2 regions of the Streptomyces sp. NPDC025784 genome follow, and region 2 is predicted to be linked to the other one. Evidence: riboswitches for the same ligand, from Rfam matches in the RefSeq annotation. Region 2 holds a riboswitch; the other holds the start of a gene.
What was found. Region 2 has a riboswitch for cobalamin ahead of ACZ4IF_RS34120 (ribonucleoside-diphosphate reductase subunit alpha). Riboswitches for the same ligand answer to the same signal wherever they lie in the genome.
Positions count from the first base shown of each region.

Region 1: it holds a riboswitch for cobalamin, as region 2 does, so the genes downstream of both, ACZ4IF_RS30480 (CbtB domain-containing protein) here and ACZ4IF_RS34120 (ribonucleoside-diphosphate reductase subunit alpha) in region 2, are expected to answer to the same signal.

Region 1 is NZ_JBVHMN010000015.1:222,902-226,743, forward strand. Features, by position in the region: gene ACZ4IF_RS30470 (acyl-CoA dehydrogenase family protein) at 1-463, opposite strand, end outside; gene ACZ4IF_RS30475 (CbtA family protein) at 935-1,705, opposite strand; gene ACZ4IF_RS30480 (CbtB domain-containing protein) at 1,728-1,949, opposite strand; cobalamin riboswitch at 1,988-2,128, opposite strand; gene ACZ4IF_RS30485 (histidine phosphatase family protein) at 2,274-2,852, shown strand; gene ACZ4IF_RS30490 (four-helix bundle copper-binding protein) at 3,218-3,592, opposite strand; gene ACZ4IF_RS30495 (nuclear transport factor 2 family protein) at 3,686-3,842, opposite strand, start outside.
Region 2 is NZ_JBVHMN010000019.1:95,019-98,860, reverse strand. Features, by position in the region: gene mctP (monocarboxylate uptake permease MctP) at 1-1,353, shown strand, start outside; gene ACZ4IF_RS34125 (GNAT family N-acetyltransferase) at 1,601-2,125, shown strand; cobalamin riboswitch at 2,200-2,338, shown strand; gene ACZ4IF_RS34120 (ribonucleoside-diphosphate reductase subunit alpha) at 2,474-3,842, shown strand, end outside.

The DNA.
Region 1 (3,842 bases), on a different contig from region 2:
GCCCGTTCACGACGTAGTCGCCGTCGCCGTCGCGGACCGCCTTCGTCTTCAGCGCGGCGAGGTCGGTGCCGGCGTCGGGCTCGCTGTAGCCGATCGCGAAGTCGATCTCGCCGGAGAGGATCCTGGGCAGGAAGTGGGACTTCTGCTCCTCCGTCCCGAACTGCATGATCGTCGGGCCGACGGTGTTGAGGGCCATCAGGGGCAGGGGCACGCCCGCCTGGGCCGCCTCGTCGAAGAAGATGAACTGTTCCATGGGGGTCAGCCCGCGCCCGCCGTACTCCTCCGGCCATCCGACGCCGAGCCAGCCGTCCGCGCCCAGACGTCGGACGGTCTCGCGGTAGAAGCGCTTCTGCGAGGCGGGATCGGCGTACCGGGCGTAGGCGTTGTCGGGCACCAACTGGGCGAAGTAGTCGCGCAGTTCGGTGCGCAGACGCTGCTGCTCCGGCGTGTATTCGAGATGCACGGCGCCTCCTGTTGCCCGGTGCCCGAGCTGGTTCTCCCGGCTGGTCGGCGCACAGAGTAGAACGTGTTGCAGAACTTGGGAATGCTGATGACGCGTCAGAGGAATTTCCCGTGCTCCCCTTCGGCGACCACCGCCACTCCTTCCCCGGGGCCCGATCACCGGGCCCTGGGGCCTCTCGGCCGATCACCGTCTCTCCGGCGCCTCTTGTCCGATCACCGGGCCCCGGGCCCGTTCGGCACGCACCGCCACCACCACGGCACCGGCGATCATCACCGCGCCGAGCGGGAGGCCGCGTGCCCCCCGTGCCGCCCTTGGCCCGCGCCGCCGACGACAGGGAGATCGACGAGCACTTCGACGTCGGCCTCACGGCGCTGCTGGACGGCTTCGAGCTGCTGATCCGGCCGGCCTGACGTCCGGTGCACGCAGGAGGGCGGCCCCGGTCGAGGACCGGGGCCGCCCTTCCGTCACCGCTCAGTGGGCCACGGGAGTCGCCCCCGCGGTGACCTCCTGTCGGCCTCCGGCGGCCGGCTTAGGCGCCAGCACCCGTTCGGCCAGGAACCCGAAGACGAGCCCGAAGGCGGTCCACAGGGTCAGCTGGATGGCGAGGGCCGCGAGCCGGAACTGCCAGAGCAGGGTGCCCGAGAAGTCCTTCGGAACCTCGTTCACGGCCGGCAGGAACGCGTAGGCGAGACCGATCGTGAGGACGAAGAACGCGCCCCCCGCGATCGTCGCGTTCCAATTGCCCAGGCGCGGCGCGAGGCGCTTGCCCAGGATCACGGTCGCGACGGCCAGCAGCACGCTGAGCACCATCATCAGGAAGTACAGGGTCGTGCGCTTCCCGATGGTGTCGGGATCGCCGACCGACGGCGGGTTGGCCGGGTACTTCAGGAACGGCACGACATAGACCGCGAGCAGGCCCGCCACCGACAGCAGCAGCGCGCTCGCCCGCGGCCCGAAGCGGCCGATCCTGCCGAGCGCGAAGCAGTACGCGAGAGCGGCGATACCGCCGAACGCGACCCCGTAGACGAGGACGCCGGTGGCCAGGCCGCCGGTGGACTGCATCGTGCGGGACACCGCTTCCACGCCGTGCTCGTGCGCGTGGGAGTGCGCCTCTTCGTAGCCGATCGCCGAGTCGACGCGCGGCTCGCCCAGGAAGTAGGCGACGACCAGGGCGAGCAGGCCCGCGGCGAGTCCCGCGAGCATGCCACGCACCAACAGGTTTCTTACGATTGCGGAATTCATCGGCTCGTACGTCCCGTGGTCGTCAGTGGCACGGGAAGCCGAGCAGGTGGCGGGCGTCGTGGACCCACTCGTGGACGTTCTCGCCGGACACGACTGCGGTGGCGCCCTGTTCGGCGCCGACGAAGTAGAGCAGGACCAGCATCAGGATGCCGAAGAAGACCGCCCAGGGGGCGATCGCGCCGATCGGCAGCTTGGCGGGTACCGCGGTGGGTGTGGCGGTCGGCTGAGCGACGGACTGCGCCATGGGGCAGAACCTCCTGGGGAACTCGCGTCCCATTCCGGTGGTGCACTGGACGACAGCCGCGGGTCTGACTTGCCCTGCCCTCACCGCCCCTGGCGAGGGGGGGTCGTGCTGGGCTTACAGTGGCGCGACCGTGCCGGATTTCCACCGGGCTTCCGCCGAGCCGTCGTCGATTTCGACGCGACGGTACCGCGTCGGCGGGTTCCGGCCAAGGGCGCACGGGGGAGCACGGGGTGCGCCCCCACGGACCGGGTGTGCGGCGGATTCCCTTGCCCCATAAGGCTTTTCGGGCCGGCGGACACCACGAGAACCCATGAGAGTGAGGACATGACAAGTCGAGTGATCTTGATCTCAGCCGCGCTGGGCGCCGCACTGCGCGAGGCCCGCTTCGACGACGGACGTCCGCTCGACGCGTCCGGACTGCGGCTCGCGCGGGCGGCTGCGGGACAGCTGCCGGCCGCGGAGCGGCAGTGGGTCTCCCCCGCCGTGCGCTGTCGTGCGACCGCCGACGCTCTCGGTCTCGAAGGCGCCCCGGACGCACCGGAGTTGGCCGGTCTCGACGTGGGCCGCTGGCGCGGTGCGACTTTGGCGGAGGTGAGCGCGCAGGAGCCCGAGGCGGTGGCGGGCTGGCTGGCCGACCCCGGGGCCGCGCCGCACGGCGGCGAGTCGGTACGGGCGTTCTGCGACCGGGTGGCCGGCTGGCTGGACGGCACCGCGCAGGCGTCGGGCCGGACGGTCGCCGTGGTGGAGCCGGAGGTCGTACGGGCCGCGCTGGTGCGGGTTCTGGGTGCGCCGGACGCGGCCTTCTGGCGCGTCGACGTACCGCCCCTGACCGCCACGGAGTTCAGCGGGCGATCGGGGCGCTGGAACGTACGCGCGGGGCGTCCACTGGCGGAGCCGGGCTGATGCGCCGGCCGGAATTCCGGTCGCCGGCCGATGTTCCGGTCGTCCGCCGGAGTCCCAGGCATCCGCCGGAGTTCCCGCCGTCCGCCGGAGTTCCAGGCATCCGCCGGAGTTCCAGGCATCCGCCGGAGTCCCAGGCATCCGCCGGAGTTCCCGCCGCCCGCCGGAGTCCCAGGCATCCGCCGGAGTTCCCGCCGCCCGCCGGAGTCCCAGGCATCCGCCGGAGCGCCGTTCCCGGCCCGGACGTTCCGGTCCCGTCCCGTCGTGCCGCTCCCACCCGCGCCCGGGCGGGCCGGCGGACGGCTTCGCGCGGCGCTCGGCCCACAGCGTCCCGCACGGCGCGCGGCGCCGGACGGCCCCTGCCGCCCTCAGCCCAGGACCGCGAGGAAGTCCGCACACGCCTGCGCGCACGCACGGCACTCCTTCGCCGCGTCCCGCGCACCGTCGTACTCGTCGAAGACGAGGGCGCCCTCCAGGCAGACGTCGCGGCACCATTCCACCTGGGAGCGGACAGCGGCCTCGTCCCGGTGCGTCCCCTCGGACAGCACCAGGCAGGTCGCGTCGCACACTTCCGTGCACTGGATGCCCTTGCGGCGTACGCGATCCTGCTCCTCGGGCCCGTCCGGATCCATGAGGCTCGCGCGCAGCGCACAGACCCTGGCGCACTCGGTGCACGCCTGGGCGCAGGCGAAGCGGTCCTCCAGGAACCGGATGAGCTCCTGCCGGGAAGTCGTCGATGTCACCACGCGCGGGTAGCCGCGCGCCTTCGCGTCAAACCCGTCCGCGGCGTCCGGAACACGGCCCTGTGCGCCCGGTGCACACCGGGCCGCCCGACGTCACGCGCCGGCCGCCTCCTGGGCGATCCGGTCGAACTGGGCTCCCATCGCCTCGGAGAGCGCCTGGGCGGCGGACAGCGGGCGGACCATGACCATGAAGTCGTCGATCTTCCCGTCCTCGTCGAAGTGGAGGAAGTCGCAGCCGGTGATCTTCTTG
Region 2 (3,842 bases):
TTCTTCGCCGTGCCGTACACGATCCTGGTCTACCCGCTGATCTTCACCTTCCTGCCGCGCCTGTGGTCGGTGTCCCACAAGCACGGATACGTGACGACGTCCGACTTCGTGCGCGGCCGCTTCGGCTCCAAGGGCCTGTCCCTGGCCGTGGCGGTCACCGGCATCCTGGCGACCATGCCGTACATCGCGCTCCAGCTGGTCGGCATCCAGGCCGTCCTGGACGTGATGGGCGTGGGCGGCGGCGACAACACGAACTGGTTCGTCAAGGACCTTCCGCTGCTCATCGCCTTCGGTGTGCTGGCCGCCTACACCTACTCCTCGGGCCTGCGCGCCCCGGCCCTGATCGCGTTCGTGAAGGACACCCTGATCTACATCGTGATCGCGGTGGCCATCATCTACATCCCGATCAAGCTGGGCGGATTCGACGAGATCTTCAAGGCGGCGGGTGACAAGTACACCGCGGCCGGCGCGGGCGGGCTCGTGCCGCCCGAGGCGGGCCAGTGGACCTATGCCACGCTCGCGCTCGGCTCGGCGCTCGCGCTGTTCATGTACCCGCACTCGATCACGGCGACGCTGTCCAGCCGCAGCCGCGAGGTGATCCGCCGCAACACCACGATCCTCCCGCTGTACTCGCTGATGCTGGGCCTGCTCGCGCTGCTCGGGTTCATGGCGATCGCGGCCGGGGTGAAGGTCACCAACGGCCAGCTCGCGATCCCGCAGCTGTTCGAGAACATGTTCCCGGACTGGTTCGCGGGTGTGGCCTTCGCGGCCATCGGCATCGGCGCGCTGGTCCCCGCGGCCATCATGTCGATCGCCGCCGCGAACCTCTTCACGCGCAACATCTACAAGGACTTCATCAAGCCGGACGCCACTCCGCAGCAGGAGACCAAGGTCTCCAAGCTGGTCTCGCTGCTGGTGAAGGTGGGCGCGCTGGTCTTCGTCCTCACCATGGACAAGACGGTCGCCATCAACTTCCAGCTCCTGGGCGGCATCTGGATCCTGCAGACCTTCCCGGCCCTGGTCGGCGGCCTGTTCACACGCTGGTTCCACCGCTGGGCGCTCCTCGCCGGCTGGGCCGTGGGCATGCTCTACGGCACGATCGCCGCGTACGGGGTGGCCTCGCCGACGCAGAAGCACTTCGGCGGCAGCGCCAAGGAGATCCCCGGCATCGGGGAGATCGGCTACATCGGCTTCACGGCGTTCACCCTGAACGTGGTCGTGACGGTCGTCCTCACGTTCGCGCTGCGTGCGTTCAAGGCCCCGGACGGCGTCGACGAGACGTCCGCCGAGGACTACACGGCGGACGCGGGCGACCCGGGGGTCGAGGTGGAGCTGCCGGTGGCGGCCCACTGACCCGGCGGTTCCACACTCCGCGGCGCCCCTCGGTCAGGGGGGCGCCGCGGTCTTTTCGCGCCCGCCGTCCTGCCGTCGTACGGCGGCAGGCCCCACCGCCCGGACCTGGGGGCCCGCCCGGGCCGTGAGGTCCGTCGACTCCACCGGGGCCGACGACTCCACCGGATCCGGCGGGGCCGACCGGCGCCGCTGCCCCGCCCCCGGGAATTCGGCGGCCCTCCCCCGCGATCTCCCCCAGACTGTGCGCATGGACACAGTCATCCGCGTCGCGCATCCCGAGGAGTACCCGGGCCTCGGCGAGATCACCGCCCAGGCCTATCTCCGCGACGGGCTGCTCGACTTCGGGGAGAGCGACGCGTACCTGGGAGAGCTGCGGGACGTGGCCAAGCGCGCCGCCGCGGCCGACGTGCTCGTCGCGGTCGAACGCGGATCCACGCCCGGCACGCAGCGGCTGCTCGGTGGGGTGACCTTCGTGCCGCGCGGCGGCGCCATGGCCGACATCGCCCGCCCCGGCGAGGCCGAGATCCGCATGCTCGCGGTCGCCCGGGAGGCACGCGGCCGGGGTGCCGGGGAGGCACTCGTCCGCGCCTGCGTCGACCGCGCACGGGCCACGGAGGGCTGCGTACGCATCGTGCTGTCCACCCAGCACTCCATGCACGCCGCCCACCGGATCTACGAGCGCCTCGGCTTCACCCGCACCCCGGACCGCGACTGGAACCCGATCCCGGAACTGGACGACATCCGGCTGCTCACCTACGAACTGACGCTCTGACAGCTCTTCTGCCACCCTCCGAAGCCGACACGACACAACATGTGGGGGTGGTCCCGCAGCCCGGCACAAGATGTATGCTCATGCTCGCTGTCGCCGCAGGGGAATCCGGTGCGAATCCGGAACTGTCCCGCAACGGTGTACTTGTGCGTGTTCGCGTCTCCGCCTGCACGCGCTGGCTTCAGTCCGAGGACCTGCCGACAGCGCACCCCGGCCGTCCGGCCCGGGTGCCGACGACGTCCGGGCCTCGCGGAATGGGCCGGTGGACGCGGTGTGCTGCCCTCCGGCCGGCGCCCCCGTGTGCCTCCGTGCCTCCCGACAGGCCCCGTGCCGAGCGAGGGAGAGCCCCACGTGACCATCGCGCCAGCCGATCCGGCTTCAGCGTCAGCGCAGCAGGCCCCGGTGGAGACGGACGGTCCCGGTACCGCGCTGCTGCGGATCCTGACCGATCTCACCGCCGACCTCCCCGACGCCGACCCCGGCCGGGTCGCGGCGGCCGCGCTGCGCGGCCGGTCCGCCCGGGCCGACGAGGCGGAGCTGCGTGAGCTGGCCACCGAGGCGGCGGCGGGACTCATCTCCGAGGACCCCGCGTACTCGCGGCTGGCCGCCCGGCTGCTGACGATCAGCATCGCTGCCGAGGCCGCCTCGCAGGGCGTCGCGTCCTTCTCCGAGTCGGTCGCCGTCGGCCACCGCGAGGGTCTTGTCGCGGACCGTACCGCGGAGTTCGTCCGCCTGCACACGGCCCGCCTCGACGCGCTCGTCGACGTCGAGGGCGACGACCGCTTCGGCTACTTCGGTCTGCGCACCCTGCACAGCCGTTATCTGCTCCGCCACCCGATCACCCGCCGGGTGATCGAGACGCCCCAGCACTTCATGCTCCGGGTGGCGTCGGGTCTCGCCGAGGACGACACCGTCCGCTCCGTGGACGAAGTCGCCGCGCTCTACCGGCTGATGAGCCGTCTCGACTACCTGCCCTCCTCCCCCACGCTCTTCAACTCCGGTACGCGGCACCCGCAGATGTCGTCCTGCTACCTCCTCGACTCCCCGCTGGACGAGCTCGACTCCATCTACGACCGCTACCACCAGGTGGCCCGGCTCTCGAAGCACGCGGGCGGCATCGGGCTGTCGTACTCCCGCATCCGCTCGCGCGGTTCGCTCATCCGCGGCACGAACGGGCACTCCAACGGCATCGTCCCGTTCCTGAAGACCCTCGACGCCTCGGTCGCCGCGGTGAACCAGGGCGGCCGGCGCAAGGGCGCTGCGGCCGTCTACCTGGAGACCTGGCACTCCGACATCGAGGAGTTCCTGGAGCTGCGCGACAACACCGGTGAGGACGCCCGGCGCACGCACAACCTGAACCTGGCGCACTGGATCCCGGACGAGTTCATGCGCCGGGTGAACGAGAACGGTGACTGGTCGCTGTTCTCCCCGGCCGACGTGCCGGAGCTGGTCGACCTGTGGGGCGACGAGTTCGACGCCGCCTACCGCAAGGCCGAGGAGGCCGGGCTCGCCCGGAAGACCATCCCGGCCCGCGATCTGTACGGCCGGATGATGCGCACCCTCGCGCAGACCGGCAACGGCTGGATGACCTTCAAGGACGCCGCCAACCGCGCCGCCAACCAGACCGCCGAGCCGGGCCACACCGTCCACTCCTCGAACCTGTGCACCGAGATCCTGGAGGTCACGGACGACGGGGAGACGGCGGTCTGCAACCTCGGTT